2 regions of the Thioclava sp. F1Mire-8 genome follow, and region 2 is predicted to be linked to the other one. Evidence: riboswitches for the same ligand, from Rfam matches in the RefSeq annotation. Region 2 holds a riboswitch; the other holds the start of a gene.
What was found. Region 2 has a riboswitch for cobalamin ahead of nrdH (glutaredoxin-like protein NrdH). Riboswitches for the same ligand answer to the same signal wherever they lie in the genome.
Positions count from the first base shown of each region.

Region 1: another riboswitch for cobalamin. It lies ahead of B6V75_RS00955 (TonB-dependent receptor); the one in region 2 lies ahead of nrdH (glutaredoxin-like protein NrdH).

Region 1 is NZ_NBNY01000001.1:197,821-213,562, reverse strand. Features, by position in the region: gene B6V75_RS00980 (FMN-binding glutamate synthase family protein) at 1-353, opposite strand, end outside; gene B6V75_RS00975 (cobalamin-binding protein) at 435-1,226, opposite strand; gene B6V75_RS00970 (ABC transporter ATP-binding protein) at 1,226-1,972, opposite strand; gene B6V75_RS00965 (iron ABC transporter permease) at 1,972-2,955, opposite strand; gene B6V75_RS00960 (ABC transporter substrate-binding protein) at 2,952-3,701, opposite strand; gene B6V75_RS00955 (TonB-dependent receptor) at 3,805-5,619, opposite strand; cobalamin riboswitch at 5,757-5,951, opposite strand; gene B6V75_RS00950 (DUF475 domain-containing protein) at 5,981-7,027, opposite strand; gene B6V75_RS00945 (DUF1499 domain-containing protein) at 7,182-7,607, opposite strand; gene speB (agmatinase) at 7,604-8,575, opposite strand; gene B6V75_RS00935 (Rrf2 family transcriptional regulator) at 8,968-9,447, shown strand; gene B6V75_RS00930 (TfoX/Sxy family DNA transformation protein) at 10,021-10,380, shown strand; gene ndk (nucleoside-diphosphate kinase) at 10,382-10,804, opposite strand; gene B6V75_RS00920 (ABC-F family ATP-binding cassette domain-containing protein) at 11,075-12,928, shown strand; gene B6V75_RS00915 (carboxypeptidase M32) at 13,013-14,479, opposite strand; gene ctaA (heme A synthase) at 14,476-15,630, opposite strand.
Region 2 is NZ_NBNY01000001.1:788,655-804,396, forward strand. Features, by position in the region: gene acsA (acetate--CoA ligase) at 1-991, opposite strand, end outside; gene B6V75_RS03700 (cation-transporting P-type ATPase) at 1,112-3,748, opposite strand; gene B6V75_RS03705 (ABC transporter substrate-binding protein) at 3,970-5,229, shown strand; gene B6V75_RS03710 (sugar ABC transporter permease) at 5,259-6,140, shown strand; gene B6V75_RS03715 (carbohydrate ABC transporter permease) at 6,137-7,030, shown strand; gene ugpC (sn-glycerol-3-phosphate ABC transporter ATP-binding protein UgpC) at 7,033-8,151, shown strand; gene ppsA (phosphoenolpyruvate synthase) at 8,176-10,563, opposite strand; cobalamin riboswitch at 10,712-10,915, shown strand; gene B6V75_RS03730 (hypothetical protein) at 11,039-11,344, shown strand; gene B6V75_RS03735 (homocysteine S-methyltransferase family protein) at 11,475-12,524, shown strand; cobalamin riboswitch at 12,602-12,797, shown strand; gene nrdH (glutaredoxin-like protein NrdH) at 12,892-13,113, shown strand; gene nrdI (class Ib ribonucleoside-diphosphate reductase assembly flavoprotein NrdI) at 13,126-13,548, shown strand; gene nrdE (class 1b ribonucleoside-diphosphate reductase subunit alpha) at 13,518-15,689, shown strand; gene nrdF (class 1b ribonucleoside-diphosphate reductase subunit beta) at 15,698-15,742, shown strand, end outside.

The DNA of each region.
Region 1 (15,742 bases), 590 kb from region 2:
ACACGCATCCGCGTACCGAAGGGCTTGGCGTCCTCGATATCCTTGGCCCGCTGGTAGACGATCGTGCGGGTGGCACGCGAGAACGGCACCTCCTCGTCGTCGCCTTCGATCAGGTATTGCCGGATCTCGGGGCGGATCTCCTCGAAGAAGAAGCGCAGATGGCCGAGGATCGGATAGTTCCGGGTGATGGCGTGGCGGCCCTGGATCAGGTCGTAGATGCCGACCAGCGTCAGGAAACCGAAAAGGATCGCGGCGACCAGGAACCAATCTGTCAGGATCAAGCCGGAAAGCGCGAAGAGCGTCAGCAGGGCTGACAGGACGAGCGGAGAAAACCGTATGAAACGCGTGAACATGCCCCCTCCCGCGGGGTTTTTTGTCTTGTGTTCGCTTTGCCCGCCCACTCTAGCGTGCGCGGGTTCTATGTCGAAGAACAATTACGCCCGCAACCCCGGATCGGACCAGATAGCCGCCTCGAGCGTATCTAGGCCGTCGGTCAGCGCGGCGGGGCCCGGTTGCAGAATGAGGGTCGATTTGACCTCGTGCAGCCGGTTTCGCGCAACAGCCGGAACGTCCTGCCAGCCTGGCCTTGCGGAAACTTTCTCGGGGCGGAATTTCTTGCCGCACCAGGAGCCCACGATGACCTCGGGCGCGGCTGCGATCACTTGTTCGGGAGCGACGATGCGATCCTTGGCTTTGCCCTCTTTCGCCAGCTCGGCGAAGACATCGCGACCACCCGCGATCTCGATCAGCTCCGACACCCAGCCGACGGCAGAGATCAGCGGCTCGTTCCATTCCTCGAACCAGACGCGCGGACGGCTCGGGCGCGGCTTTGCGGCGATCTCCGCCAGACGCGTCTCGTAGCCTGCGGCCAACAGTTCCGCCCGCTCGGTGCAGCCCACCAGCGCGCCCACCGTGCAGATCATGTCGAGGATGCCGGCGACCGAGCGCTGGTTGAACGCGTGCACGGCCACGCCCTCGCGCACCAGCCCCGCGACGATGTCGGCCTGAAGGTCCGAGAACGTCAGGACGAGGTCCGGCTCCAGCGCAAGGATCTTCGGTAAATCGGCGGAGATGAAAGCGGAGACGCGCGGCTTTTCCTGCCGTACCCGTTTGGGCCGCACCGCGTAGCCCGAGACGCCGACGATGCGCGCGTCCTCGCCCAGAAGGTAGAGCGTCTCGACCGTTTCCTCGGTCAGGCAGACGATGCGTTCAGGAGGAAATGCCATCAGATCCCCAATGTGGAAAGTGGTTGAAAAACCGGGCCTTCCGACGTGATTTTAAAGTGCGCGCGGATGTGAAAGACCTGCGCCAGAAGCGTCTCGGTCAGGACCTCGCCGGGCGGTCCATCCGCCACAAGCCGCCCGCGATCCATCACCCAAAGCCGGGTGCAATGGCGCGCGGCCAGCCCCAGATCATGCAGTGAGGTGACGACGGCGCCGCCCGCCTGCGCGTGGGCGCTGAAGACCTGCATCGTCGCGATCTGCGCCGCCGGATCGAGCCCGGCAATGGGCTCGTCTGCGAGGATCAGCGGGCTTTCCTGCGCGAGCGCCCGGGCGATCAGCACCCGCGCCTGCTCGCCGCCCGAAAGCTGCGTGGCGGCGCGGTCTCGGTAAGTGTCGAGCCCCATCCGGCGCAGCGCTTCTTCCACCGCCGCCGCCCCGCGCGTCGCGTGATCGCGGCCATGCGGCAACCGCCCCAGCGCGACAAGATCGGCAACCGACAGCCCCCAGGCGATTTCGCGCGCCTGCGGCAGCCACGCCGCCGCCCGCGCCCGCGCCATCGGATCGAGCGCCGACAGCGAGCTGTCCCCGCGATGCGACAAGAGCCCCATCGCACCGCGCAGCAGCGAGGTCTTGCCCGCGCCGTTGGGCCCGATCAGCCCGATCAGCTCGCCCGGCGCGACCTGCGCCGAGACGTGATCGACGACCGGGCATTCGCCCCGCAGAACGATCAGGTTTTCCAGCTTCAGCATCAGCCCTCGCGCCCCATCTTGCGGATCATCGACAGGAAGAACGGCGCGCCGACCAGCGCGGTCAGCACCCCCAGTTTCAGGTCGCGCTCAGGCGCGATCACCCGCGTCGCGATATCGGCCAGCGTCAGCATCGCCGCCCCGCCAAGCGCCGAAGCCGGAAGCAGCCGTGAGGGCCGCGCGCCCACGGATTTGCGCAGCAGATGCGGCACGACGAGGCCGACGAAGCCGATCGCACCCGCGACCGCCGTGGCCGCACCGACCATGAGCGCGGTCCCGAAGACGACCTGAAGCCTCAGTTTTTTCAAAGAGATACCAAGCGAAGCTGCAGCATCCTCCCCAAGGCTCAGCGCATCCAGCCCGGCCCCTGCGCGCAGCAGGATCAAAGCGCCCACGATCAGGAACGGCAGTGCCAGGGCGACATGGGTCATCGACCGATCGGCAAGCGAGCCCATCATCCAGAACACGATCTCGGCCGCGGCATAGGGCGACGGAGCGAGGTTCAGCACCAGCGCGGTCGCCGCCGCCGCCAGCGCGGAGACGGCGATGCCTGCAAGGATCAGCACCAACGCCCGGCCCTCGCGCCCGGCAAGGATCAAGATCAGCGCGACGGCCACGCCCGCGCCCGCCAGCGCGGCGAGCGGCAGGGCCAGGGCGAAGAGCGCGTAGAGCCCGGTCTGGATCGCGATGACCGCGCCAAGCGCCGCCCCTGCAGAGGTGCCGATCAGCCCAGGCTCGGCAAGCGGGTTGCGCAGGAAGCCCTGCATCGCGGCGCCAGACAGCCCCAGCGCGGCGCCAACGCCGATACCGAGGATCGCGCGCGGCAGGCGCAATTCGCGCATCACCAAGCCCGCCGCGCCATCGCCGGAAATGAGCGCGGATATCCCGTCGAGCGGCGAAATCCCCGACGGTCCGATCAGCAGCGACGCTGCGAAAAGCACCGCGCAGAAGGCTGAGAGGAGAATGAGGATCGCGCGATAACTCATTGCGTCAACTTCTCTTTCTCGATCTTGCGCCCAAGCGTCGCCAGTTGCCCTACCGCATTCAGCATCGCCGGTGCGCCGCAGGTCCAGCTCGCATCGCGCAGGCCCCGCACGACCGGAAGATCGCGCAGCACCGGGTGCGCCAGCACCTCCTGCGCGCGGCTCGTGCCGGTGCCGCCTTGCGAGCCCCCCACGACCACCAGATCGGGGCGATCCATCACCAGATCCTCCAGAGGCAACCGCCCGCCCCAGTCGAGCCCCGGCCCGCTGACGACGTTCTGAAATCCTGCCATTTCAAGGATTTGCCCTTCAAGGGTTCGCGGCCCGTAGCCATAGCCCGAGGGCCCGATGATCGCAGCTTTCAGCCCCGGCGCGGGTGTCTGGATCGCCGCCAGCCGCGCATCGAAATCCGCGAGCATCTTCGCCGCGCGACCGGGATGGCCAAGAAGCTTCCCCATCGTCTCGATCCGGCCGCGGATCTCGGGCAGCGAGGTGCCGGGCGGCAGTTGCTCGACCCGGATCCCGAGTGTGCGCAACATGCGGATCGTGTCGGGGTTCGACCAGGTATCGGCCAGCACGAGATCGGGATGGAGAATGGAGATTTCCTCGGCGCGCCCGAAGTTTACGGGAACGTCTTCAGCCTGTTTCCAGTGCACCGACATCGACGGGTCGGTCGCGAAATGGCTGACCGAGACGATCTGCGACGGATCGGCCAGCGCCAGCGCCAGCTGATCGGTGCAGAGGTTCATGGAGACGACCCGCCGCGGCACATCTCCCGCAGGCTCTTCCGCCCATGCGGAGGAGGTCGCCGCCAGGGCGGCGAAAAGGGCGGCGCAAACCGCCCCTTTCAGATCAGAACCGCGCACGCAGCCCCACATAGGCGGCGCGACCCGAGGTGCCGTAGCCCGGCCAGAGCTGGTAATCGGTGTCGGTCAGGTTCTCGATGCGCAGATAGGCCTCCTTCTCGTTGCCCAGATCGTAGGTCATCTGCGCGTTCAGCAGGCCGTAATCGGGCTGGCTCTGACGATCGGTGACCACACGCATATCGGCGGCGAGCGTGATCTTGTCGGTCACCTGCGCGTCGATGCCCGCGGTCAACGTATGACGCCCGAAGGCCGAGTTCCACGTCGATCCCGACGACAGCCCGTCGGGGTTCTTCCAGTCGAGATAGGTGTAGCCGAGGCTGTAGTTGATCTTGCTGGTGATCGGCCCTTTCAGCCCCAGCTCCAGCCCCTGCCGCTTCGCGGTGCCCGAGGTCTGGTAGTAGGTGCCGTCGTAGTCGATCAGGTCGTCCACCTCGATATGGAACAGCGTCGCGGTCAGCTTATGCGCACCGAAGTCACGCTCGACGCCGAGATCGTAGCTCAGCGATTTCTCAGGCTTGAGGTCGGGATTGCCTACGTAGCCGCCATAGAGTTCATAACCCGACGGCGCGCGGAAGCCATTGCCGATCGACGCCCGGTAGAGCGTCGCGGCGTCGGCCTGCCACGTCACGCCCAGACGACCCGTGGTGTTGCCGCCGAAATCCGAGTGATCGTCGTGGCGCGCGGAGGCGGTCACGTTCACCCCGTCCATCGGCGAGAAAGCGTATTCACCGAAGATACCCGTATCCGCCGTCAGGACGTGGCCCGAGACATAGGTGCCTGTATAGGTTTCCAGCGTGCGATCCGCCCCGAAGGTCAGCCGCCCCGGCCCGAGATCGGTCGAGGCTTTCCAGTCGAGTTTGCGGCGCTTGCCCTCGTAGCCATAGTCATAGACCGGATACCAGCGCGAGGTCGTGTAATAGGTCAGACCGAGCTCGTGATCGAGCGGGCCGGTCACGAATTTCGCGAAGAGACGTCCGCCCCGCTCCTTGTGGATCGTGTATTCCCCGTCGTCGGAGGGCGGCGAGGTGAAGGCATTGTCGAACTCGCCCCGATCGTTCTGCGCGAACCCGTTGAAGCCGATCAGCAGATTGTCGGAGATGCGCTTCTGCACGCGCAGGCTGACACGGTCGGCGCGGTAGCCGTCCTTCTCGGTATTGCCGTTCTTCTTGTCGGCGGCCGAGAAGCCTGCAGTGTAAATTTTCGACAGCTGAATCGCGAGCTCGTCATCGCCCTTCTTCCAGCCGAAATTATAGGCCGCATTCGCGGTGTGGTAGGAGCCGAGCTCGAGCTTGACGCTTTGGCTCACGCCATCCTCGGTCGGGCGCGGCGTGTCGAGGTTGATCACACCTGCAACCGCCTGCCCGCCATAGACCGCCGATTGCGAGCCGCGCATGATCTCGACCCGGTCGTAGTTGAACGTGTTGAACCGGCCCAGGTCGGGCAGCACCTGCGTCGCCGACGGATCGGAGACGTCGATCCCGTCCACCATGACCTTCACGTAATTCTGCGACACGCCGCGAATGGTGAAGCCGGTCTGCGCGCCCATCGGCCCGCGCGACAGGATGCCGACGCCCGGCGACTGCGCGATCAGGTTGGCGAGACGGGTCTGGCCCGAACGCTCCAGCTCCTTGCGCGACAGCACGGTGACCGCCTGCGCGGTCTTGTCCGACGATTGCGGCTCGAGCGCGCCGTGATAGATCACGATCTCATCGAGTTGGTAAGGTTGCGCATCTTGCGCGAGCGCGGGGCCTGCCAGCGCTGTGGTGAGCATCAGGCCCACGGTCAAACGGGTGCGGATCATATCCAATTCCCTCGTGCCGCGACTCTGCGGTCGCGTGAACTTCGTATTGCAAGTCTTTGGAAATTTGGAATTTCCGCCGACGGTGAAAAATGTCACCACTGACGGAAGACCGCCTCCGCTGCGCGCCCCGCACAGGCAGAAAGGATGAGCGCCTCGGCAGGTCTCCTGGCTCGCGGGTCCTGGTTCCGGCTGGCCTTCCCGGGTCTCCCCAGTGGCTCAGTCAGCCGTCACTCGCCGCTCACAGTTGCGGGGGCAGCCCCGGAATGAATGCACGCATCGCACCGGGTTCCCTTTTCATCCGCTTTCGCGGAACCGAAGTGCCCCTGCTGTGCCGCGCGCGCCGCACTGAGTCAAGAATATTTCAGCTTTCCACAGCGCGTCGGCAGCGCCGGTTGAACCGGATCGAGGATAGCAGCGCGAGACCGATCAGCCCGGCCCCGATCAGGCCGGTGATCACCTCGGGCACTTCCACCAGCGTCTGCGCGAACATGACGACGGAGAGGATCAGGATCGACCAGAAGGCGCCGTTCTCGAGATAGCGGAATTCGCTGAGCGTGTTGCGCTCCACCAGCATCAGGGTCATCGAGCGCACATACATCGCACCGATCCCCAGACCGATCGCGATCAGGAACAGGTTCTGGGTCAGCGCGAAGGCCCCGATCACCCCGTCGAAACTGAAGGACGCATCGAGCACTTCGAGATAGAGAAACGCGCCGAGGCCCGCCTTGGCCGTCTCGGCGGCGATATTCGTCCGGTCGAGCACGTGGCTGAGCACCTCGACGCCGAGAAAGGTCGCAAGGCCGCAGATGGAGGCGAAGAGGAACTCGTCCTCGCGCCCCTCCGGCAGAATCCAGGTGAAAAGCAGAACGACGACCAGCACGAAGCCGATCTCCAGACCTCGGATCGACGCGAGCGCGCGCAACCGGCGCTCCAGCGCGCGGATCCAGTCGACCTCCTTGCCCTCGTCGATGAAATAGGTGAGCGCGACCATCATCAGGAAGGCGCCACCGAAGCCCGCGATCGACAGATGCGCGTCCTCGATGATCTCGGCATATTCGGCCGGGTGTTTCGCAGCCAGAAGAACCGCATCCCAAGGTCCGATGCCCGCGGCGATCACGACGATCAGAAGCGGGAAGAGGATACGCATCCCGAACACCGCGATCAGGATGCCCCATGTCAGGAAACGACGCTGCCATTTCGGCGTCATCTGGTGCAGCTTGTTGGCGTTGACGATGGCGTTGTCGAAGCTCAGCGATATTTCCAGCACGGCCAGCACGGCAGTGATCATCAGGAAAGAGACCGCGCCGCCAAGCCCTCCGGTCTGGGCGAACCCCAGCGCGAAGGACCCGACCAGCCCTGCCACCGTGACGGCGATGGCCCAGGAAAAATAACGATACATGATGGTCATGCTGGCTCCGGCTGCATGAGGCCTCACTTAGGCTTCGCCCCCTGTCTTCGCAAGGGAGCGCACTGTCAGAGTTGGTCTGTGTGACCCTACGGCGTGGGGCGGGTGGGCGGAAAAACGCGGCGCAAGACACCCTGCGCACGGCGGGTCGCGCCCGCTAGAGCCCGACCTCGTCGAGCCAGCCCTTGATCCGCGCCTCATTCACCCCGAGATCGGATTTCCCGTAGACGAGGTGCCCGCGGATCTGCAGCGTATCGCCTTCGATCCAGAGCGTGGTGACATCGGGAAAGCCCCAGACGGCCGAGCGCGTCACATAGGCCGCGTAGCCCTCGTCGGCGCTGCCCGCGACGCGCTTGGTGCGCGCGGTGCCCCGGATGATCTTGTCGAGCGCGGCCATCTGCGCCGGCGGATCGGAGACGTCGCGCACGGCCTGAAACCCGCCTGTCTCCGGGTGGTCACCGGGCGCTTTCGCCAGCCCGTCGACATCGAAGCGCGCCGGATCAATCGGGGCGAGGCGCACCCACCCGTCGGCCGCCACCACGACGGCGAGCCCGAGCGCGAGGATCGTCACGGCCCGTTTCATGCCGCCCTCTCCCGCATCGCCCAGCCCGCAAGGGCGATCAGCTCGGTCGCGACATGAGCCCCGGCGATCGCCGTCACCCCGGTCGGATCGTAGGGCGGAGAGACCTCGACCACGTCGCCGCCGATCAGGTTGATGCCCTTCAGCCCGCGCAACAGCTCTGCCGCCTGCCAGCTCGCCAGACCGCCCCAGACAGGCGTACCGGTGCCGGGCGCGAAGGCCGGGTCCAGACCGTCGATGTCGAAGGTGAGGTAGCAGGGTCTATCACCCACCACCGCGCGGATGCGTTCGAGCGTGGGACCGATCCCTTCGCGATGCACGCTCGGCGCATCCACGATGTTCACGCCCAGCGTATCGGGATTGTCGGTACGGATGCCGACCGAGACCACATTCTCCGCCCGCAAGACGCCCGACTTGATCGCCTTGTAGAGGAAAGTGCCATGGTCGATCCGGTCCATGTCGTCATCGGCCCATGTGTCGGAATGGGCGTCGATCTGGATCAGCGCGATCTCGCCATGCGCGGCGACTGCCGCGCGCAGGATCGGCAGCGTGATGAAGTGATCGCCGCCGAGCGTGATCGGCGCCACGCCCGCCCCGAAGATCGCGCCGAGATGCGCCTCGATCCGACCCGGCACCTCGGGTACATTGGCATAGTCGAAGGGCATGTCACCGTAATCGACGATCGCCAGCTCGGAGAGCGGGTCATAGCCCCAGCCATAGGGCGCATCGAAAGCCTGCAGCGTCGAGGCTTCGCGGATCGCGCGCGGCCCGAACCGCGTGCCGGGGCGGTTGGTCACCGCCTGATCGAAGGGGATGCCGGTCACGGCGATCTGCGCGCCTGCGAGGTCTTTCGTGTAACGCCGCCGCAGGAAGCTGGTCGCGCCACCGAAGGTATTCTCGAAGCTCAGACCGCGCGCATCTGCGCGCGTAAAGGCCTGATCCACTTGGGTTTTCGCATCTTCCAGAGCCATGGTCGCCCTCCCTTTCGCCCGCGAAATCTGCGCCAGCCCTCGCAGGAGGTCAAGTTGCCCCGCAAGGCGACGAGGGACGTGTCCGAATCCGCGCACTCCGACAAGGGCCCGCCTGGGGCGATCCGGGCCGGGCAGTGCCCGCAACCGCGCGAACCGGGCGCAGAAGACCGAAGCTCTCATTCGCTCACGCCACCGTGTGCCGCGACTTCACCGAATGGACGCGCCCGCCGCGCCGGCCCGGCAGCCCCGCCTCACCCAACCGATATTGGCCCGCGTGACAACGGCGCGGCAAAATCTCGCCTCGGCGCGAAAATTTCCAATGAATGTGACATAGGTCAAACTTGCGAGGCAAACTTATCTATATCACCGCCGCGTGAGCTGGAGGAGTTACGATGCGTTTGACCACTCGAACCAATCTCGCGATGCGTGTGCTGATGTTCTGTGCGGTCAATCCGGACCGCACCGTGCGCAAGCACGAGATCGCGGAAGCCTGCAATGCGTCCGAGAACCATCTGGCGCAGGTGATCAACACCCTTGCGCATGAGGATTTCATCACCACCCTGCGCGGCCGCGCCGGTGGCATGAAACTTGCGCGCCCACCCGAACAGATCGGCGTCGGCAACGTGCTGCGCGCCTTCGAGGCCCGCCTGCCTTTCGCGGAATGTTTCGACACCGAGACCAACACCTGCCCGCTGCGCGACGCCTGCCTGTTCCGCGATGCGCTGAGCGAGGCGCTCGAGGCGTTCTACGGAACGCTCGACCGCAAGACCATCGCCGATCTGGTCGAGAACAACACCGCGCTGGAGGCGATGCTCAGCCTACCCGGCCTGCAACCCATCCCGATCTGCACGGCGGCGCGAGCTGCGCGATAGCCCTTTGAAACAAGGCTCCGCGCAAGCGGCCACGATAGGTCCGAATTCTTGACGCACTCGCGCCAAAATCCGCGCTTTCGTGTCGGCGACGTCACAGTTTCAGACGGTCGCTCACGCCAATGCGACCAAAAATCAGTTTCGCTTGACCGACCCTTTTCTCGGCGAGAGCCTGTGGCTACTTGTCGCAGCAACGGGAAGACCCCGCTAGAACGCGACTCATCACAAGGCTTAGGTCATGCAACAGCAATCGGGCAATCAATCAGGCCAGCAACAGCAAGGCGGCACGAACCGTCCTGGCCAGCAACAAGGCCAAACGGGCAATACGACCCAACAGAACGGCACCGTATTCGACGATTGGGCGTCCATCTGACGCCCTCTCTCGCGCCGCGATGATAGCGGCGCAGGCAGGCCCCGCAACCGGCATCTTCATCCACCGCCGGTTTTCGCGCCGCCCGCCATTCGATCTCTCCTTCGCGCTGCTCTTGCGTGGCGCGAAGTCCAGCTTCAGACTGCGACGATCCGCCAAACCGTCGCGCTGCCCTTGCCGCGCGGCCCAAAGGACCGTCCGGCACGATGAGCACCTCTCTCACCTCCATCAAGGGGATCGGCCCCGCCACCGCCGAAGGCTTCATGCGCGCCGGGATCACCTCGGCGGAAGACCTGCGCGAGATCGGAGCGGACGCCGCCTATGCCGCCTGGATCGAGGCCGGGAACCCCGCCCATTTCATCGGTTACTACGCACTGCACATGGCGCTGCAGGGTCGGCCGTGGAACGACTGCCGCGGCGCCGAGAAGGCCGCATTCCGGAAGAAATTCGACGCGCTCAAGGCGCGGATCGCAGCGGAGGACAGCTCCGCGCCTTCCGCAAAAGAAAAGGGCCGCGCCCGGCTGGACGCGGCCCTCTCGGAAATTGGTCTGATCGCGAAACGCTAGATCAGCCGACGATCTCGAGACCCGAGAAGAAGAACGAGATTTCTTCCGCAGCGGTTTCCGGAGCGTCGGAGCCGTGCACCGAGTTCTCACCCACGGAGAGCGCGTATTCCTTGCGGATGGTGCCCTCGTCGGCTTCCGCCGGGTTGGTCGCGCCCATCACTTCGCGGTTCTTGGCGATCGCGCCTTCCCCTTCGAGGACCTGAACGACGACCGGCTCGGACGCCATGAATTCGCACAGTTCGCCGTAGAAGGGGCGCTCTTTGTGCACTTCATAGAACTTGCCGGCCTGTTCCATGGTCAGCTGGATGCGCTTTTGCGCGACGATGCGCAGACCCGCTTCCTCGAACTTGGCATTGATCTTGCCAGTGAGGTTGCGCTTGGTCGCGTCGGGTTTGATGATGCTCAGCGTGCGTTCGATGGCCATGTGTGACCCTTTCCTTGTGTTCGCGGCCGGAAAGCCGGTCCGAAATATCCCGCGCCTGCTATCATGCAGGGGCTGGCTTGAAAAGCCCTCATGGGCGGGCCCGGGGCGAGTCTAGCGCGGTTTCGTGACCGTTTGGTCAAGGTAGACCGGCGGGCCGCCGGGCTTCACGCGCCGAAGGACGCCTCCGGCGGGGATATTTTTGCCAAGCCGAAGGGGCGCGGCGCGCAGCAGCGATTGACTGTCGCGCGCCCCTGCGCCAAGTCAGGCCCCATGTTGCGCATCTCCGATATCTCTTTTTCGATCGAAGGCCGTCCGCTCTTTGCGAACGCCTCCGCTACGATCCCCGAAGGCCACAAGGTCGGCCTCGTCGGCCCCAACGGCGCGGGCAAGACCACGCTGTTTAGGCTGATCCGGGGAGAGCTGACGCTGGATGGCGGCGAGATCGCCCTGCCCTCGCGCGCCCGCGTCGGCGGCGTCGCGCAGGAGGTGCCGTCTTCTTCGACCTCGCTGCTCGACACCGTGCTGGCCGCCGATGAGGAACGCGCCAGTCTTCTAGCCGAGGCCGAGACGGCGACCGATCCGCATCGCATCGCCGAAGTGCATGCGCGGCTCGCTGATACCGACGCATGGTCGGGCGAGGCGCGGGCCTCCGCCATCCTGAAGGGGCTCGGCTTCGACATGGAGGCGCAGAAGCGCCCCTGTTCGGATTTCTCCGGCGGCTGGCGGATGCGCGTGGCGCTGGCGGGCGTGCTCTTCGCGCAGCCCGACCTGCTGCTTCTGGACGAACCGACGAACTATCTCGATCTCGAAGGCGCGCTCTGGCTGGAAAGCTACCTGATGCGCTACCCGCATACGGTGATCGTGATCTCGCACGACCGCGATCTGCTGAATCGCGCGGTGGGCTCGATCCTGCATCTCGAGGACAAGCAACTGACCCTCTATCAGGGCGGCTACGACACCTTCGCGCGCACCCGCAGGCTGCGCCGCGAGGCGCAGGCCGCGCAGGCCAAGAAGCAGGACGCGCGCCGCGCCCATCTGCAAAGCTTCGTCGATCGGTTCCGCGCGAAGGCCACCAAGGCCAAGCAGGCGCAGGCGCGGGTCAAGATGCTCGAGAAGATGGAGCCGATCACCGCGCCGGAAGAAGCGGCCAAGCAGGTCTTCACCTTCCCCGAGCCCGAGCAGCTCTCGCCGCCGATCATCGCGATGGAAAGCGCCGCTGTCGGCTATGGCGGCCCGGCGATCCTGAAGCGTCTCAACCTGCGTATCGATCAGGACGACCGGATCGCGCTTCTGGGTCGAAATGGTGAGGGGAAATCCACGCTTTCCAAGCTCTTGGCGGACAAACTTCAGGTGATGGAGGGCAAGATCACGCGGTCCTCCAAGCTTCGGATCGGCTATTTCGCCCAGCATCAGGTGGATGAGCTTGACCTTAAGGAAACGCCGCTGACCCATCTCAAGCGCGAGCGTCCCGACGAGCATCCCGCCAAGCTGCGCGCGCGGCTCGCTGGCTTCGGCCTCGGCGCGGATCAGGCGGAGACGGCGGTGGGCAAGCTCTCGGGCGGACAGAAGGCGCGGCTGTCGCTCCTGCTGGCGACGCTCGACGCGCCGCATCTCTTGATCCTCGACGAGCCGACCAACCACCTCGATATCGAAAGTCGCGAGGCGCTGGTGACTGCGCTCACCGAATATTCCGGCGCGGTGATCCTTGTCAGCCACGACATGCACCTGCTGGGCCTGGTCGCGGACCGGCTCTGGCTGGTCAAAGGCGGCGCAGTCGCGCCCTATCAGGGCGATCTGGAAAGCTACCGCGCCGAGCTGCTGGCGCCGCCGCCCGAAGACAAGCCCGCGAAGCCCGCAGCACCGAAAACGGCCAAGCCCTCCCGCGATGCGATGACGGCAATGAAGCGCGAGGTGCGCGACTGCGAGGCCCGGGTCGAGAAGCTTAGCGGCATGCTGGAGAAGCTCGACGCGAAACTCGCCGATCCCGCGCTTTACGAGCCGGAAAAGGCAAAGGACCTCGCGGTCTGGCAGGCGAAGCACACCGAGGCGACGCAGGCGATGGAGAAGGCCGAAGCACTCTGGATGGCGGCCTTGGAAAAGCTGGAAACCGCTGAGCAAAATTAAGATCGTCGAAGGGGCCGCCCGCCCCTTCCTCTTGACCCAAATATCCCCGCCGGAGGCGCCTGTCCTTTCGGCAAGCGCTTCGGCTCACAGCTTGTAGATGCCTTCGAATTTCCGCGTGAGATAAGCCAGCAGCGGCGTCTCGGTCGGCTCGGCCCCGCAGGCATGCCGGATCGTCTCGCGCGGCGTGCGCAACCCGCCGTGGACGCGCAGGTTTTCGTCGAGCCATTGTTTCGCGGGCGTCGCATCGCCCTCGGCGAGGGCTGCGTCGATCCCGGGCGTGACCGCGCGCATCGCCTCGTCCAGACAACCGGCATAGACATTGCCGAGCGCATAGGTCGGGAAATAGCCGAACAGCCCCACCGACCAGTGTACATCCTGCAGGAAACCCTGGCTGGGCTTGGTGACCTTCACGCCGAAATCCTGCTCGAAGCGGGCATTCCACGCCTCTTCGAGATCGGCGACCTCCAGCTTGCCCGAGATCAGGTCGCGCTCCAGATCGAAGCGCAGCATGATGTGGAGGTTGTAGTTCAACTCGTCCGATTCCGTGCGGATGAAGCCCATGTCGACGCGGTTGACCAGCGCGTGGAAGGCCTCCCTATCCATGCCGAGATCGCCGAACGCATCGGTCATGCGCTGGTGCAGCCAGCCGGTGAACGGGGCCGAGCGGCCAAGCTGGTTCTCGTAGATCCGGCTCTGGCTCTCATGCACGCCCATCGAGACGCCATGGCCCAGCGGCGTGAAGCGATAGGCCGGGTCAATCGCCTGCTCGTAGGTGGCGTGGCCGACCTCGTGGATCGTCGAGTAGATATTGCCGAACGGGTCGCTTTCGGAGATGCGCGTCGTGATGCGCGCATCGTCGCCGCCGCCCGAGGAGAACGGGTGGACCGACATATCCAGCCGCCCGCGCGTCCAGTCATAGCCGAAGGCGGAGGCGCATTTACGCGCGAGCCGCAGCTGGGCGTTCTCGGGGAAGACCTTGTCGAAGGGCTGCGGCGAGACCTCCGAGCCCAGCACCCGGTCGCGCAACTCCACCAGCGGGCCGCGCATCCGGTCGAAGACGGTGGCGATTTCCTTGGACGTCGCGCCCGGCTCATAGTCGTCGAGCAGTGCGTCGTAGAGATTGCCCTCGGACAGGCATTCCGCCTCCTCGCGCTTCAGGCGCACAACCTCTTCCAGCGTCGGCAGGAAGGCGGAGGCATCCTCATTGGCGCGGGCCTCGGCCCAGATGCCTTGCGACAGCGAGGTCAGCCGCGCCATCTCGGTCGCGAGGCGCGCCGGGATACGGGTCGCGCGGTTGTAGCTGCGCCCGACCAGATCGAGGATGCGCGCGCTCACCGCGTCGTCGGCCTCGGCGCGGGCCAGCCAGTCTTCGATACGCGGATCGGTGCGGCGCGCATGCAGCACCGATTCCAGCGCCGCGGATTCCTCGGCGCGCTGATCGGCGGCGCCGCGCGGCATCATCACTTCCTGATCCCAGCTCAGCAGCCCGGCGATATTGCCCAGCGCTTCGGTTTCGCGCTGATGCGCGAGCAGGTCCTGATAGGCGCTCATACGCGGCCCTCCCGGATGGAACGAACAAGGGGGAAGCGCGCCATGTGACGCGCGCGGATCACGAGGACCCATGTAATAACGGCACCGAACTGATGGATGAGACCCAGCCACCAGTAATTCACCAGCTCAAGCGCGGTGCTGATGCCCAGCACCATCTGGAAGAAGATCATCGCGGCCATCAGCGCGAAGGCTTCCTTGGTGCGCGGATGGGCCGAGCTGCGCGCGCGCCATGCGGCATAAAGGCCCGAGGCGAAGACGAGATAGCCGACCATCCGGTGCAGGAATTGCACCAGCGCCGGGTTCTCGAAGAAGTTGCGCCAGATCGGCGTGTAATCGAAGCTCTCCGACGGCAGGAACTGTCCGTTCATCGAGGGCCATGTCGGGAAGGCGAGCCCTGCGTCGATCCCCGCGGTCAGCGCGCCGAGGATGATCTGCACGAACACGAGCCCGATCAGCACCGAGCCGATCCGGGTCAGGCGCGGTTCGGCCAGTCTACGTGCCTGCAACAGCGCCGATTCCGGGCGCGAGAGTTGCAGCGCGAACCAGGAGATCAGACCAAGGATGATGAAAGCGAGGCCGAGATGCGTGGCCAGACGATAAGAGGCGACCGACGTCATCCGCCCCACGAGGCCCGAAGACACCATCCACCAGCCGATCGCGCCCTGCAAACCGCCCAGTATCCCGAGACTGAACAGTCGACCCGTCCAGCCGGTCGGGATTTTCTTGGTCAGCCAGAAGCCGATGAAGCCGATGAACCAGACCATGCCGATCAGGCGGCCCAGCTGCCGGTGCCCCCATTCCCACCAGAAGATGCCCTTGAACTCGGACACGGTCATGTTCGGGTTCATGTATTTGAACTGCGGGCTCTCTTTGTAATGAGTGAATTCCGCCTGCCAGTCCGCATCGCTTATCGGGGGGACCGCCCCCGAGATCGGGTCCCAGCGCGTGATCGACAGACCGCTATCGGTGAGGCGCGTTGCCCCGCCTACCGCGATCATCGCCACGACCAGCGTGAACAGCACGAACAGCCACATCCGGATCGCCCGGCGCGCGCCGCGCGGCTTGGCGTCGATCATGCCTCCCTTGGGCTCGGCCCGTTTGGCACTGCCCTCGGCTCCGACTTCCTCGAAGATGCTGCGTTTTTCGGCCATGCGTGCGGACCCCCGGCTTGTCTGTCGGCTTTACTCGGCAAGAATTTGCGCGAGGGCAAACTAGGCCGCCCCCTTACCGGGGGCAAGGGGGCGGGAGAGCGCGGGATGCGCG
Region 2 (15,742 bases):
TGAACCGCAGTGTCGAGAAATCGTAAGGCGCGGCCGCCTCTTTCCCTGCGCGCATCATCATGCGGATCGCGGTGGGCGCGGTGTACCAGACCTCGATCTGCTCGCGCTGCAGGATCGAATACCAGCGGTCGAGATCGAAATCGGCCTCATCAACGATCATCCGCACCCGGTTCACCAGCGGCGAGATGATCCCGAAGGATGTCCCCGTCACCCAGCCCGGATCGGCGGTACACCAGTAGCGCGTGCCCGGCGTCAGTTCGAGCGCGTAGCGGCCTGCGGCGGCGTGCATCACCACCGCATTATGCACATGCACCGCGCCTTTCGGGCGGCCCGTGGTGCCGGAGGTGAAATGGATCAACGCGGGATCTTCGGGTGCCGTATGAACCGTCTCGAACGACTCCGAGGCCGCCGCCATCGCAGGGCCGAGCGCCACGCAACCCTCCGGCGCTTCGTCGCCGATGATCAGCACCAGTTTGAGCGAGGGAATTTCGTCCCGCCACGCGGCGATCTTGCGGCGATAGATCGAGGCGGTGGTGATCAGCGCATTGGCCTCGCCGATCTCGAGCCGGGTGCGCAGGGGCTCGGGTCCGAAGGCGGAAAAGAGCGGCGAGAAGATCATCCCTGCCTTCAGCGTGCCCAGCGCCGCGACGTAGAGATCGGGCACCCGGCCGGCGAGACCGAAGAGCCGGTCGCCCGGTTCCAGCCCGTGCGCAGTCAAAACATTGGCGAAGCGCGCGGTCCGGGCAGCGAGATCACGATAGCTCAGGCTTTGCCGCTCGCCGTCCTTGCCGAGCCAGAGGATCGTTTCGTCATCCCCATGACCCGCGGCGACATGCCGATCCACCGCCTCATGCGCGATATTCAACCCGCCATCGGGAAACCCGTCGAGCATCGCCCGCGCGGTGTCCCATGTGAACGCCTTGCGGTCCTCCTCGGAGAGCGTGGCGGCGGCGCGTTCAGCGGCCGACTTCTGGATGATCGCCCAAGTCATCACGCCTCCTCCCAAGGTGATGCCAGTCGACAGACCGCTCCCGTGACGAACGGCCCATGACCTTCCCTAGGCGAAGACAGGAGGCAGTTTCATTGATGTGGCTCAACGCGGGAGCGGAAATTATCTGCGGGTTGCGCGCGATACGACCAGATGCCCCAGCAGCGGCGGAAGCAGGCTCATCGCCCCGGCGAGCGTCAGCCCCGCGATTCCGGGCGACGGAAGCTGCAGCACATCGGAGAGCCCGGGTAGCCACAGCGCCCCCGCGATCAGCACGAGACACAGCACGAGCGCGCCCCAGGCATAAGGGTTGCGCGTCACATCGTTGCGCAGGGCGTGGGTGTCCCCCTCCCGCATGTTGAACACGTTCCAAAGCTGGCCCAGCGCGAGGGTGACGAAGGCCACCGTGACGGCGGCCCCGGGAGCAAGCTGTAACCCGTAGAGCGCCCCTCCGAAGGCCAGCATCGTAGCGAGGGTTACAATGACCCCAAGAATGACGATGCGTTCCCATTCGCGCCGCGCGAGGATCGGCTCCGCACGGTCGCGGGGCGGACGGCTCATTTCGTGTCCGTCGCCATGCCCCATCCCAAGCGCAAGCGCCGGGAAGACATCGGTGACGAGATTGAGAAACAGGATCTGCAGGGGCAGGAGCGGCGCGGGGAGCCCCACCCCCACGGCGATCCCCACCACGAGGATCTCCGAGAGATTGCACGACATCAGGTAGACGATGAACTTGCGGAGATTGCCGAATATCACCCTGCCCTGTCGCACCGCCTCGACGATGGTCGCGAAATCATCGTCCTTGAGCACCATATGCGCCGCCTCGCGGGCGACTTGGGTGCCGCGTTGTCCCATCGCAATGCCGATATCGGCCTTCTTCAGCGCCGGTGCGTCATTCACCCCGTCGCCCGTCATCGCGACGGTCTCCCCCTCGCGCTGGTAGAAACTGACAAGCTCCAGTTTCGTCGCCGGGGCCACGCGGGCGAAGACGCTGGCCTTGCGCAGGCGGTCGAGCGTGTCATCGCTGGCGCTCTCAAGATCGAGACCTGTCAGCTCTCTCCCCTCGATCGCCATTACACCGTCCTCACTGATCCCGGCATCTCTGGCGATGCGTGCGGCGGTCTCGGCGTGATCCCCTGTCAGCATGATCACCCGTATACCTGCGCTCTGGCAGGCCGCGATCGCGGGCGGGACATCCTTGCGCAGGGGATCGGCGAGACAAGCGATACCGACCAGCGTCAGCCCTTCATAGGGGGCCTCCTCCGTCCCCTCCGCCTGCTTCATAGCGAGTCCGATCCCGCGCAACCCCTCGCCCGCCGCTTCAGCGTTGCGGGCGATCCAGCTTGCCTTGTCCTCATCGCTCAGCGGACGCGCACCCTCCGGCCCCAGAACCTCGGAGCACGCAGCGATCACCGCTTCGGGCGCGCCCTTTGTCGCGTAGAGCATACCCCCCTGCGGAAGTTCATGGACCGTCGCCATCATCAGGCTGTCGGTCTCGAACGCATGCTGGAGCAGGCGTGACTCTGCTCCGTCTTCGGACACCCCTAGCTTTCGCGCTGCACTCAGCAGCGCCAGCTCGGTCGGATCCCCGATCCGGCCATCCTCGCCGTCCCCCAGCTCGGCATTGTTGCACAGCATGCCGATCTGCAGCGCCGCGCGCAGACGGTCGTCCGCGATTCCGCTATCCGGGCCGTCCAGATTCACGCTCCCCCCGTCGAGCAAGACCTGAACCACGCTCATCCGGTTCTCGGTCAGCGTCCCCGTCTTGTCCGTCAGGATCAGCGTGGTCGCCCCGAGCGTCTCGACCGAGGACAACCGGCTGATCAGGGCGTTGCGCTGCACCATCCGCCACATCCCACGCGCGAGCGACAGCGTGGCAACGACGGGAATACCTTCGGGGATCGCGGCCACGGCAAGCGCGACCCCGGTCTGGATCATACCGGTGAGCGGGTGGCCCTGCGCCAGCCCCGTGACGATGATCGCGACGGCGAGGACGATCGTCAGCCAGACAAGTCGCTGCCCGAGCCGCGTCAATTGGTGTTCGAGCGGTGTGGGCTCTGTGCTGGCCTCCATCGCGAGCTGGCTGATCTTGCCGATCTCGGTCTCCATGCCGGTGCGCACCACCACGCCGATCCCCGCACCCCGCGTCACGGCCGCGCCCTTGAACGCCATATTGGAACGATCCCCCAACACGACGTCGGAGGGCAACGCTTCGGTGATCTTGCGCACCGGAAGAGACTCGCCCGTCAGTACGGATTCATCACAATAAAGCCCCGACGCTTCGACCAGCCGCAGATCGGCGGTCACAACGTCGCCCGCCTCGAGCATCACGAGATCGCCCGGCACCAGATCGTGGGCGTCGACTTCGCGCAGCATCCCGTCCCGGCGCACCCGGGTACGGACCTCGGCGACACTGAACAGCGCCTCCATGGAACGGGTCGCGCGCAGCTCGGTGAAGAACCCGATCGCGCCGTTCAGGAGCAGCACGACGAGTATCGCCAACGCCTCGACGATATCGTTGATGACCAGCGAGAACACCGTCGCCAGAACGAGAAGCGCGACGATCACCCCCTGGAACTGATGCAGCAGGATGTTGAGCGCACTGCGCGGTTTCTGACGGCGCAGGGCGTTCGGGCCGTGGCGCGCGAGGCGCGCGGCGGCCTCCTCGGCGGACAGCCCGTCCGGGAACGGCACGGACTGACGCGCCAGCACCGCCTCGGCGGTTTCGACAAATGCTGGTGCGGCGTCGGTATCCTGCATTCCCGGGGGCCTTCGGTGATCCCACGTCGATGGTAAGCCTTTCCGCGGCCTACGCAATCGTCTCGCCTTGCGTAGCAATGCCGCAGAACGCTCCCCCGGCCGCACCCAGATCACGGATCGTTGATCCCGGTCAATGACGGTTCACCGATGTCGCCCCAGCCTAGATCGCAGGTCTGGCTGCGAAATTTCACCGCAAGCGCGACCGGGAGGAGGAGGAAAACATGCATATTTGTAAAGCCATGATGGCGGCGGTGAGTGTCGCTGGCGCGCTCTCGGCCAGCGCCGCGCGGGCGGATGGCACGGTCGAGGTTCTGCACTGGTGGACCTCCGGGGGCGAGGCCAAGGCCGTCGGAGAACTGAAGAAAGCCTTCGAGGCCGAGGGCGGGGAATGGATCGACTCGCCGATCGCGGGCGGTGGCGGCGATGCCGCGATGACGGCGCTGAGGGCGCGCGTCGTGGCCGGAAACCCGCCGACCGCCGTGCAGCTCAAAGGGCCCGGCATTCAGGAATGGGCCCAGCAAGGCGCGCTCAACGACGTCCAGTCCGTGGCGGATGAGGGCAATTGGGACGATGTGTTGCCGCCGGCGCTGGCCGAAATCATGAAATACGAAGGCAAATACGTCGCAGCCCCGGTCAACATCCACCGCGTCGACTGGATCTGGGCCAACCCCGAGGCGCTGAAGAAAGCGGGCGTCGAAGGCATGCCAACGACATGGGACGAGTTCAACGCAGCCGCCGACAAGCTGCAGGCGGCGGGTATCGTGCCGCTCGCCCATGGCGGTCAGCCTTGGCAGGACGCGACGCTGTTCGAAGACGTGGTGTTGGGAATCGGTGGGGCCGATTTCTACCGCAAGGCGCTGGTGGAGCTCGATCCGGAGGCCCTGACCTCGGACATGATGGTCAAATCCTTCGATCAGCTGCGCAAGCTGCGTGGCTATGTCGATCCGAACTTCTCGGGCCGCGACTGGAACCTCGCGACCGCGATGGTGATGCGCGGCGAGGCCGGTTTCCAGATCATGGGCGACTGGGCCAAGGGCGAATTCCTCGCGGCGGGCAAGGTTCCGGAAAAGGATTTCCTGTGCTGGCCCACGCCGGGCAAGGGCTTCGTGCTGAATTCGGACAGCTTCACCTTCTTCAAGGTGGAGGGAGAAGACCGCATCGAGGGCCAGAAAGTGCTGGCGCGGTTGATCATGTCGCCCGAGTTCCAGAAGGTCTTCAATCTCGCGAAAGGGTCGATCCCGGCGCGCACGGACGTGCCGCTCGATGATTTCGACGCCTGTGCCAAACGCTCGCACGAAGACCTGCTGGCCGCGATCGAGAACGACACGCTGGTGCCGTCGATGGCGCATGAGATGGCGGTGCCCCGCTCGGTGCGCGGCGAGTTCCTCGATCTTGTGACGGCGTTCTTCAACTCCGACATGAGTTCCGAGGACGCGGTCAAGCAACTCGCTGCCGCGGTCAAGCGCGCGCAGGAAAACTAGGGCCTGCAATGTCCGGGAGGACGGGCCCCATGGCAAGGTTCGGGCGGGCGCTGGAAAGGCGCCTGCCCGCGATTGTCGTCTCTCCTCTTTTCGCGGCGAGCCTGTTCTTCGTCTACGGCTTCATCGGCTGGACGGCCTATATCTCGCTGACCCGCTCGGGGGTGATGCCCGACTACCAATTCGACGGGGTGAGCCAATATGTCCGTCTCTGGCAGACGCCGCGCTGGTACGTGGCGATCCGCAACCTGTTTGTCTTTTCGGGCCTGTTCATCTCGATCTCGATGGCGATCGGCATCCTTCTGGCGATCCTGCTCGACCAGAAGGTGCGCATCGAGGGGGTGATCCGCACGATCTACCTCTACCCGATGGCGCTGAGTTTCATCGTCACCGGAACGGTCTGGAAATGGATGCTGAACCCCGGCCTCGGCCTGGAGCGGTTGATGCATCAGGCCGGGTTCGAGAGCTTCAGATTCGACTGGCTGGTGAACTCGCATTACGCGATCTACACGGTGGTGATCGCGGCCGTCTGGCAAAGCTCCGGCTATGCGATGGCGCTGTTTCTGGCCGGGCTCCGCTCGGTCGATGACGAGGTGCTGAAAGCGGCGGCGATCGACGGCGCGGGCCCGTGGCGCACTTATACCGGGATCGTGCTGCCGATGCTGCGACCGGTGTTCCTCTCCACCGTCATCATCCTCGCCCATCTCGCGATCAAGAGCTTCGATCTGGTGATCGCGCTGACTGGCGGGGGGCCGGGCTATGCCACCGACATGCCCGCCACCTTCATGTATTCCTTCGCCTTTCAGCGCAGCGAGCTGGGCGTGGCGGCGGCGAGTGCCACGATGATGCTTATGACGGTCATCGCGATCATCGTGCCCTATCTCTACTCGGAACTGAGGAAGACAGCCGGATGAGCGCACGCAGCACAGGCGGGATCGTCCGGCGCAAGGGGCTGCATCACGGCCTGATGCGCGCGCTGCTCTTCGCGGTGCTCGGGCTGTTCTGCATCTACTACCTGATCCCGCTTCTGGTGATGATATCGACCTCGCTGAAATCGCTGGCCGAGATCAGGGAGGGCTCTCTCATCAGCCCGCCGCAGGCGCTCGACTTCAGCGCCTGGGAGAAGGCGTGGAACAGCGCCTGCGTGGGTGTGCGTTGCAACGGGCTTGCGCCCTATGTCTGGAACTCGGTGATGATGACCGTCCCGGCGGTGGCGATCTCGACGATACTGGGCGCGCTCAACGGCTATGCGCTGACCAAGTGGCGCTTTCGCGGCGCCGATACGATCTTCGCGCTGATGCTGTTCGGCGCCTTCATTCCGTTTCAGGTGATCCTTCTGCCGATGGCGCGGGTGCTGGGCCAGCTCGGGCTTGCGGGCACGGTCCCGGGGCTGATCCTTGTGCACACGGTCTATGGCCTCGCCTTCACGACCCTGTTCTTCCGCAACTTCTTCATCGGGGTTTCGGACGGCATCATTCAGGCGGCGAAGGTCGACGGGGCGGGTTTCTTCGGAATTTTCTTCCGGCTCGTGCTGCCGATGTCGCTGCCCGCGATCGTCGTCACCGTGATCTGGCAGTTCACCCAGATCTGGAACGACTTCCTGTTCGGCGTCGCATTCACGATCGGCGACAGCAACCCGGTGACGGTGGCGCTCAACAACGTGGTGAACACCTCGACGGGGGTGAAGGAATACAATGTCGACATGGCCGCGGCGATCATCGCGGCCCTGCCGACGCTGGCGGTCTATGTCTTGGCCGGGGCGTGGTTCGTGCGCGGTCTCTCGGCCGGAGCGGTGAAAGGGTAGCGATGGCAGCGGGAATTTCCCTTCAGGGCGTGCGCAAACGCTTCGGGACCAACGAGGTGATCAAGGGCATCGACCTCGAGATCGAGGCGGGCGAGTTCATTGTCCTCGTCGGGCCCTCGGGCTGCGGCAAGTCGACCCTGCTCAACCTGATCGCCGGGCTCGAGACGCTGAGCGACGGCCATATCGACATCGCGGGGCGACGAGTCGACGACACCCCGCCGCGCGACCGCGACATCGCAATGGTGTTCCAGTCCTATGCGCTCTACCCGACCAAGACGGTGCGTGAGAACATCACCTTCGGGATGCAGACCCGCCACGTCCCGCGCGCCGATCAGACCAAAGCCGTCGAGGAGTTCAGCACGCTTCTGCAGATCCATCCCTATCTCGACCGCAAGCCCGGCCAGCTTTCGGGCGGCCAGCGCCAGCGCGTCGCAATGGGCCGCGCGCTCGTGCGCAAGCCCGAAGTGTTTCTGTTCGACGAGCCCCTGTCGAACCTCGACGCCAAACTGCGGATCGAGATGCGCACCGAGATCAAGAAGCTGCACCAGCGGCTCGGCAAGACCGTCGTCTATGTCACCCACGACCAGATCGAGGCGATGACGCTGGCGACACGGATCGCGGTGATGGATAACGGCCATATCCGTCAGGTGGCCGAGCCCGGCGCGATCTACGACGATCCGGTGGACCTGTTCGTCGCGGGCTTCATGGGCTCGCCGCCGATGAACATGCTGCCCGGTGTCCTGCGCCGCGGGGGGCCGGAAGGCGTATCTGTCGAACTGGCGGAGGGCGCGGCAGAAGCGCTGCGGTTCCCCTTGTCCCAAACGCTCGCGGAGCGGATCACCGCCCCCGACGGGCAAAAGGTCGTCCTCGGGCTTCGGCCGGAGGTGATCTTCATGGCCGGGACCGAACTGCCCGGCCCCGACCGTTTCGTCTTCGAACGTCCGGTGGATCTGGTCGAGCCGACCGGACCGGACACGATGATCGTCTTCGCCCTGGGCGAGACCGAGGTGATCGCCCGGGTCCGGCCCGAGGACGCCCTGCCCCCGGGCGCGCCCTTCAGCTTTGAGGTCGATATGGGCAAGGCCAAGGTCTTCGACGCCGAGACCGGGCTGCGCCTCTAACGCGTGCAGCCCGCGGGCGTCCGGTCACCCTTTGCCTTCGGCCTCCGCGACATGGCCTTTCACCTTCAGGAAGCTGTCCGGCGTCACCGAGATCGAGTCGATCCCGAACTCCACCAGTGTGCGGGCGAATTCAGGGTAGTTCGAGGGCGCCTGACCGCAGAGACCGACCTTCGCGCCCACGCCGTGCGCTTTCTCTATGACCGTCCGGATCATCCACTGAACGGCGGCATGGCGTTCGTCGAAGAGCGTCGCGAGCCTGTCGCTGTCGCGATCGATCCCTAGGGTCAGCTGCGTCAGATCGTTGGACCCGATGGAGAACCCGTCGAACCGCTCGGCGAAGGCTTCGGCGAGGATGACGTTCGAGGGCACTTCGCACATCACGTAGATTTGCAGCCCGTTCGAGCCGCGCACCAGCCCTTCCTCGGCCATCACCGCCAGCACGCGGTCGGCTTCCTCGGGCGTCCGGCAGAACGGCACCATCACCAGCACATTGTCGAATCCGGCCTCTTCGCGCAGCCGACGGATCGCCCGACATTCCAGCCGGAACCCGTCGACATAGGCCGGATCGTAATAGCGCGAGGCCCCGCGCCAGCCGATCATCGGGTTGGATTCCACCGGCTCGAACTGCCGCCCGCCAAGCAGGTCGGCATATTCGTTCGTCTTGAAATCGCTCAGCCGCAGGATCATCGGGTTCGGATAGGCTACGGCGGCGATCCGGGACAGGCCGAGCGCCAGTTGATCGACGAAATATTCGGACTTGTCCTCGTATCCCCTAGTGAGGGTTTCGATTTCCTCCCGCACTTCCGCCTCCTGAATGTCGGAGAAATGCAGCAGCGCCATCGGGTGGACCCGGATCGTGTTCGAGATCACGAATTCCATCCGCGCCAGACCGACACCGTCGATCGGCAACCGCCACCAGCGCGCGGCAATGGCCGGATTGGCGAGGTTTAGCATCACCTTGGTCTTGGTTTCCGGCACCGCGTCGAGGTTCAGATCTTCGACCGAGAATTCGGCAAAGCCGTCATAGACCAGACCCTCGTCCCCTTCGGCGCAGCAGACGGTCACCTCCTGCTCGTCATGCAGCACATGGGTTGCATCTCCACACCCGACGACGGCGGGAACACCCAACTCGCGGCTGACGATGGCGGCATGGCTGGTTCTGCCTCCGTGATCGGTGATGATCGCCGAGGCCCGTTTCATCACCGGTACCCAGTCTGGGTCCGTCGTCGATGTGACAAGGATCGAGCCGTCCACGAAATCGTCGATGTCCTTGACGTCCTCGATCAGGCAGACCCGCCCGGTCGCGATCTGCTCGCCCACCGACAGACCGTTGACGACGACCGGACCGTGCGCGCCGATCGTGTAACGCCGCAGTGACCCTGCAGAGACATGCGACTGAACCGTCTCGGGGCGCGCCTGCACGATGTAAAGCTTGCCCGTGACGCCGTCCTTGGCCCATTCCATGTCCATCGGCTGCCCGTAATGCGCTTCGATGGTCGCCGCTTGCTGCGCGAGGTCGAGCACTTCGTCATCCGACAGGACGAACCTCCCGCGCTCGGCTTTCGAGGTCGGCACGTTGCGCACCGGGTTCGGAGCGTCCGGCCCGGCATAGATCATCTTGATCTCTTTCGCGCCGAGCTTCCTCTCGATGATCGGTTTGATCCCCGTCTTACCGAGGAACGGCTTGTAGACCTGAAACTCGTCCGGCGTGACCGCGCCTTGCACGACGTTTTCGCCCAAGCCCCAGGCCGCGCTGATCAGCACGACCTTGTCGAAGCCGGTTTCCGTGTCGATCGAGAACATCACCCCTGACCCGCCGATATCCGAGCGCACCATCTGCTGAACGCCCACGGAGAGCGCGACATCGAGGTGATTGAACCCTCTGAGCTTGCGATAGGTGATCGCGCGGTCGGTGAAGAGCGAGGCATAGCACTTGCGGCAGGCGGTCAGAAGCTCCTCCTCGCCCCAGACGTTGAGATAGGTCTCCTGCTGACCGGCGAAGCTGGCATCGGGAAGATCTTCGGCCGTCGCGCTCGAGCGCACGGCGACGGAGACCTCGGGCACCCCTGCCCGCTTGGACAAGTCGCGATACGCCTCCCGGATCGCCGCCTCGGTCGGGGCAGGCCAATCGCCTGCCACGATCGTGTCGCGAATGCTCTGACCGGCGACGTGAAGGCTGATCTTGTCGGCATCGTAATCCGCAAGATAGCCCGCGATGGCCTCTGTCAGCTTGTTTTCATCGAGAAACATCCGATAGGCGTCGGCGGTGGTGGCGAAGCCCGGCGGGACCTGAATACCCTTGGCGCCAAGTTCCTGCACCATCTCGCCGAGCGAAGAGTTCTTGCCGCCCACAAGCGCGACATCTTCGCGGCGTAAGCTGTCGAAAGGAATGACTTCTTTCTTCGTCGTCATGGGCTCGCCTCTCCTGTTTGCACTTGCGGGCACTCTATCCGAGGCGCGCATCGGGGCCTTGATCTCTGTCAACGCGGAGCCTTTCGGACGGGGCTCTGCCTGCGTACCCTCCGCCGCCCAATCCGGTCTGGACAGCGTGAGATTTTCCTGCGATCAAATCCGGGATGGTGTCCGGCCCCAAAGGGTCGGCTGAAAAGGGAACACGGTGCGGGCGAGGCCCAACTCCGTGACTGCCCCCGCAACTGTAAGCGGCGAGCGCCACCGAAAACGCCACTGACCTGCAAAGGTTGGGAAGGTCCGGTGAAGCGAAGACCCGCGAGTCAGGAGACCTGCCATCTCGGATGCGCCGCCGCGCATCTCGGTCACCTTAAACCCGGGCGGGGTGCCCTGGGACGGAGAGACGAGAGATGGACCAGATCGGACCTCGCATATCGCCGTGCCGCGACCAATCCCGCCCTTTTGCGCGGAGGGCGCGATGCTTTTGGAACGAACGCTTTCACTCTTACAACTCGATATAGGGCCGATCTCGCCGCTGCGGGCGCGTGAGCTGGGCACGCTGGGCTACATGGAATGGCTTGGCACGCTGCCGGGCGACATGCCCTATGCGAAGGCGGCGATTGTCGCCCATATGCAGGCCTATCCGCATTCCCTGATCTCGCCCGCGGTGGAGGTGTTCTGCGAACTCCTGCTGGAGTCGCTGACCCCGGAGCCCTTCGCCCTGCCGATCGAGATGCCCCCGCCGGTGCGGCGCGGCGGCGCACGCGCCCGGCGCGGCCTCTAACCCGTTCTTCGTCTTGCGGTCGCATTCAGCGGCCCGACCGAGGACCATTGCAGCAGGAAACGGCACTCCGTCTCCTGCGAGGCTCGGCTCTGTCCAACGATGGTCATGGATGAACTGAGAGGATCTCTCCATGAATGACAACAAACTGACCCGCCTGCTCGACGCGCGCCCGGTGATCTGCGCCGAGGGCTTTCTGTTCGAACTGGAACGGCGCGGCTATCTGACCGCCGGGGAATTCGTGCCCGAGGTGGCGCTCGAATACCCGCAGGCGCTGCGCAATCTGCATGTCGATTTCCAGCGCGCCGGAAGCGATATCGTCGAGGCCTTCACCTATAACGGCCACCGCGAGAAGATGCGCGTGATCGGCAAGGAAGACCTGCTGGAGCCGCTCAACCGCGCGGCGCTGAAGATCGCCCGCGAGGTCGCCAATGCCAAGACCGGAAACCTGATGGCGGGCAATATCTCGAACACGAATATCTGGGACCCGGCCGATCCGGCGCGGCAGGCCGAGGTGCGCGCGATGTTCGACGAGATGGTCGGCTGGGCGGTCGAGGAAGGCGCGGATATCCTCATCGGCGAGACCTTCTACTACGCGGGCGAGGCGCTATGCGCGCTCGAGGCCGCGAAGGCGTCGGGGCTGCCGGTGGTGCTGACGCTGGCGCCGATGGCGGCCAACGAGATGATGGACGGGGTCGGCATCGTCGAGACCTGCCAGCAGCTCGAACAGGCGGGCGCCGATGTCGTCGGGCTGAACTGCTTCCGCGGGCCGCAGACGATGATGCCGTGGCTGCGCAAGGTGCGCGCGGCGGTGAGCTGCCATGTCGGCGCCCTGCCCGTGCCCTACCGGACCACGAAGGAGGAGCCCACCTTCTTCAACCTCTCCGATCACAACGGCTGCACCTGCCCCTCGCCGCATGGCCGGACCTTCCCGACCGCGCTCGATCCGTTGGCCTGCAACCGCTACGAGATCGGCGCCTTCGCGCGTGAGGCGCAGGCGATCGGGGTGAATTACCTCGGCGTGTGCTGCGGGGCGAGCCCGATGCATATCCGCGAAATGGCCGAGGCCGTGGGTCGCGAGACCGAGGCCAGCCGCTTCTCGGAGCGCATGGAGAACCACTTCATGTATGGCCAGAACGCCCGCCTTCCGGCGCATATCCGGGCGCTTGGTGACGGGGCCTGAGCCTTGACACAGCCCTGTCGCGCGAGAGTTTCGCGCGCCAGGGAAATCTATATATTGACACCACTACACCATGCATCCCAATATGATGTTGCTTTGGTTCCTGCGAGTCACTCCGCAGGCGAAGAGGGAAGCCGGTGGAATTCCGGCGCTGCCCCCGCAACTGTAAGCGGCGAGCCTGATGTCCGAATGTCACTGGTGCGATGCGCCGGGAAGACGGACCGAGAGGCGTTCGAGCCGCGAGCCAGGAGACCTGCCAGAGCAGATAGACGACGACCGCGGCGGAGGGCCCGGGCGCGTGGCTATGTGCTGCGGCACCCTGCCCACGAGCCTTGTCCCGCGCTGCCGACAGCCAACAAAGGGACAGAAAATGACCATCACCGTCTATTCGAAACCGGCCTGCGTGCAATGCACCGCCACGACCCGTGCGCTGGATGCCAAGGGGATCGACTACAACGTGATCGACCTCACCAAGGATGCCGCCGCGATGGAAATGGTGCAGGACTTGGGTTACCGGCAGGCCCCGGTGGTGATCGCCAACGAGGATCACTGGGCGGGCTTTCGCCCCGACATGATCAACCGCCTGGTCTGAGGCCTAGCCGCGATGGGACAGGCAAGGCTGATCTATTACTCCTCGGCCTCGGGGAACACGCAGCGCTTCGTGGAGCGGCTGGGCCTGCCCGCGCAGCGCCTGCCCCTCTCGGCGGAGGCTCCGATGCCGTACCCGCCCTGCCCCTACGTCCTGATCTGCCCGAGCTACGCCGACGGCAAGGGGCGCGGCGCGGTCGCGAAACCGGTCATCGCCTTTCTCAACGATCCCACCCGCCGCGCGGGCCTGCGCGGCGTGATCGCCAGCGGCAATCGCAATTTCGGCGCGCTCTTCGCCTGCGCGGGCGATCTGCTGGCGCGCAAGTGCAACATCCCCGTGCTCTACCGGTTCGAACTGGCGGGGACCGACACTGACATCGACCGCGTGCGCGCGGGTCTCGACAATTTCTGGAGGCTGGAATGCTCGACAGCGAAGTAAAACCGAGCGGGGCCACGGCCTCGGAATTCGCGGGGCTTGATCACCACGCGCTCAACGCAATGCTCAACCTCTATGACGCGGAGGGCAATATCCGCTTCGAGGCCGACCGGATGGCGGCGCGGCAATATTTCCTGCGCCATGTGAACCAGAACACGGTGTTCTTCCATTCGCTGGACGAGAAGCTCGGCTATCTGGTGGAGGAAGGCTATTACGACGCCGCCGTGCTGGACCAGTATTCGCGCAACTTCCAGCGCGCGATCTGGGATGCGGCTTTCGCGGCCAAGTTCCGCTTTCCGACCTTCCTCGGCGCGTTCAAATATTACACCTCCTACACGCTGAAGACCCGCGACGGGCAGCGGTACCTCGAACGCTACGAAGACCGCGTCGTGATGGTCGCGCTGACGCTTGCGCGCGGCGACGAAGCGCTGGCGATGCGGCTAATGGAGGAGATGCTGGCGGGTCGCTTCCAGCCCGCGACGCCGACCTTCCTCAATGCGGGCAAGAAGGCGCGGGGCGAATTCGTCTCCTGCTTCCTGCTGCGACTGGAAGACAACATGGAAAGCATCGGGCGCGGCATCAACTCGGCGCTGCAACTGTCCAAACGCGGCGGCGGCGTGGCCCTGATGCTGACCAATATCCGCGAATATGGCGCGCCGATCAAAGGGATCGAGAACCAATCCTCGGGCGTGATCCCGGTGATGAAGCTGCTCGAAGACAGCTTCAGCTATGCCAACCAGCTGGGCGCGCGTCAGGGTGCGGGCGCGGTTTATCTGCACGCCCATCACCCCGACATCCTGCGCTTCCTCGACACCAAGCGCGAGAATGCGGACGAGAAAATCCGGATCAAGACGCTGAGCCTCGGCGTGGTGATCCCCGACATCACCTTCGAGCTCGCGAAGAAGAACGAGGAGATGTATCTCTTCTCGCCGCATGACGTGGAGCGGGTCTATGGCTGCGCCTTCTCGGAGATTTCCGTGACCGAGAAATACCACGAAATGGTCGACGACGCGCGGATCCGCAAACGCAAGATCAACGCCCGCGCCTTCTTCCAGACACTGGCCGAGATCCAGTTCGAAAGCGGCTATCCCTACATCATGTTCGAGGACACGGTGAACCGCGCCAACCCGATCGCGGGACGGATCACCATGTCGAACCTGTGCTCGGAAATCCTGCAGGTGGCCGAGCCGTCGGAGTTCGATGAGGACTTGGGCTATGCGCGGATGGGCACGGATATCTCGTGCAATCTGGGTTCGCTCAACATCGCCAAGGTGATGGATGGCGGCGATCTGGGTGCGAGCGTCGGGGCCGCGATCCGCGCGCTCTCGGCGGTGTCGGGGATGAGTGCGATCAACGCCGTCCCCTCGATCCGCAAGGGCAACGAGGAAAGTCACGCGATCGGTCTGGGTCAGATGAACCTGCACGGCTTCCTCGCCCGCGAGCGCATCCATTATGGCAGCCCCGAGGGGATCGAATTCACCTCCGTCTATTTCGCCGCCGTAGCCTATCACGCGCTGGCGGAATCGAACCGGCTGGCCGCCGAGCATGGCCGGAGTTTCAAGGGGTTCGAGGCCTCTGCCTATGCCGATGGCAGCTTCTTCGAGAAATACGTCACCCGCGATTTTCTGCCTGAGAGCGACACCGTAACGGCCCTGTTCGACCGCTTCGGGATCACCCTGCCCACCCGCGCCGACTGGGCCGAGCTGCGCGACCGGGTCATGGAGTCCGGCCTGTGGAATCGCAACCTGCAAGCCGTGCCGCCCACCGGCTCGATCAGCTATATCAACAACGCGACCGCCTCGATCCACCCGATCACCGCGAAGATCGAGATTCGCAAGGAAGGCAAGATCGGCCGGGTCTATTACCCCGCGCCCTACATGACGAACGACAATCTCGAGTTCTACCGCGACGCCTATCAGATCGGCCCCGAGGCGATCATCGACACCTATGCGGCAGCGACCGAGCATGTCGATCAAGGTCTCTCGCTGACGCTGTTCTTCCCGGCCGAGGCCACGACCCGCGACATCAACCGCGCCCAGATCTATGCATGGCGGCGCGGCATCAAGACCATCTATTACATCCGCCTGCGCCAAGCGGCCCTCGAGGGGACCGAGGTGCAGGGCTGCGTATCCTGTTCCCTGTGAGGCCCGCCATGAAAGATCTGCACACACCCCGCCCCGTCCCCCGTGCCGTCAAC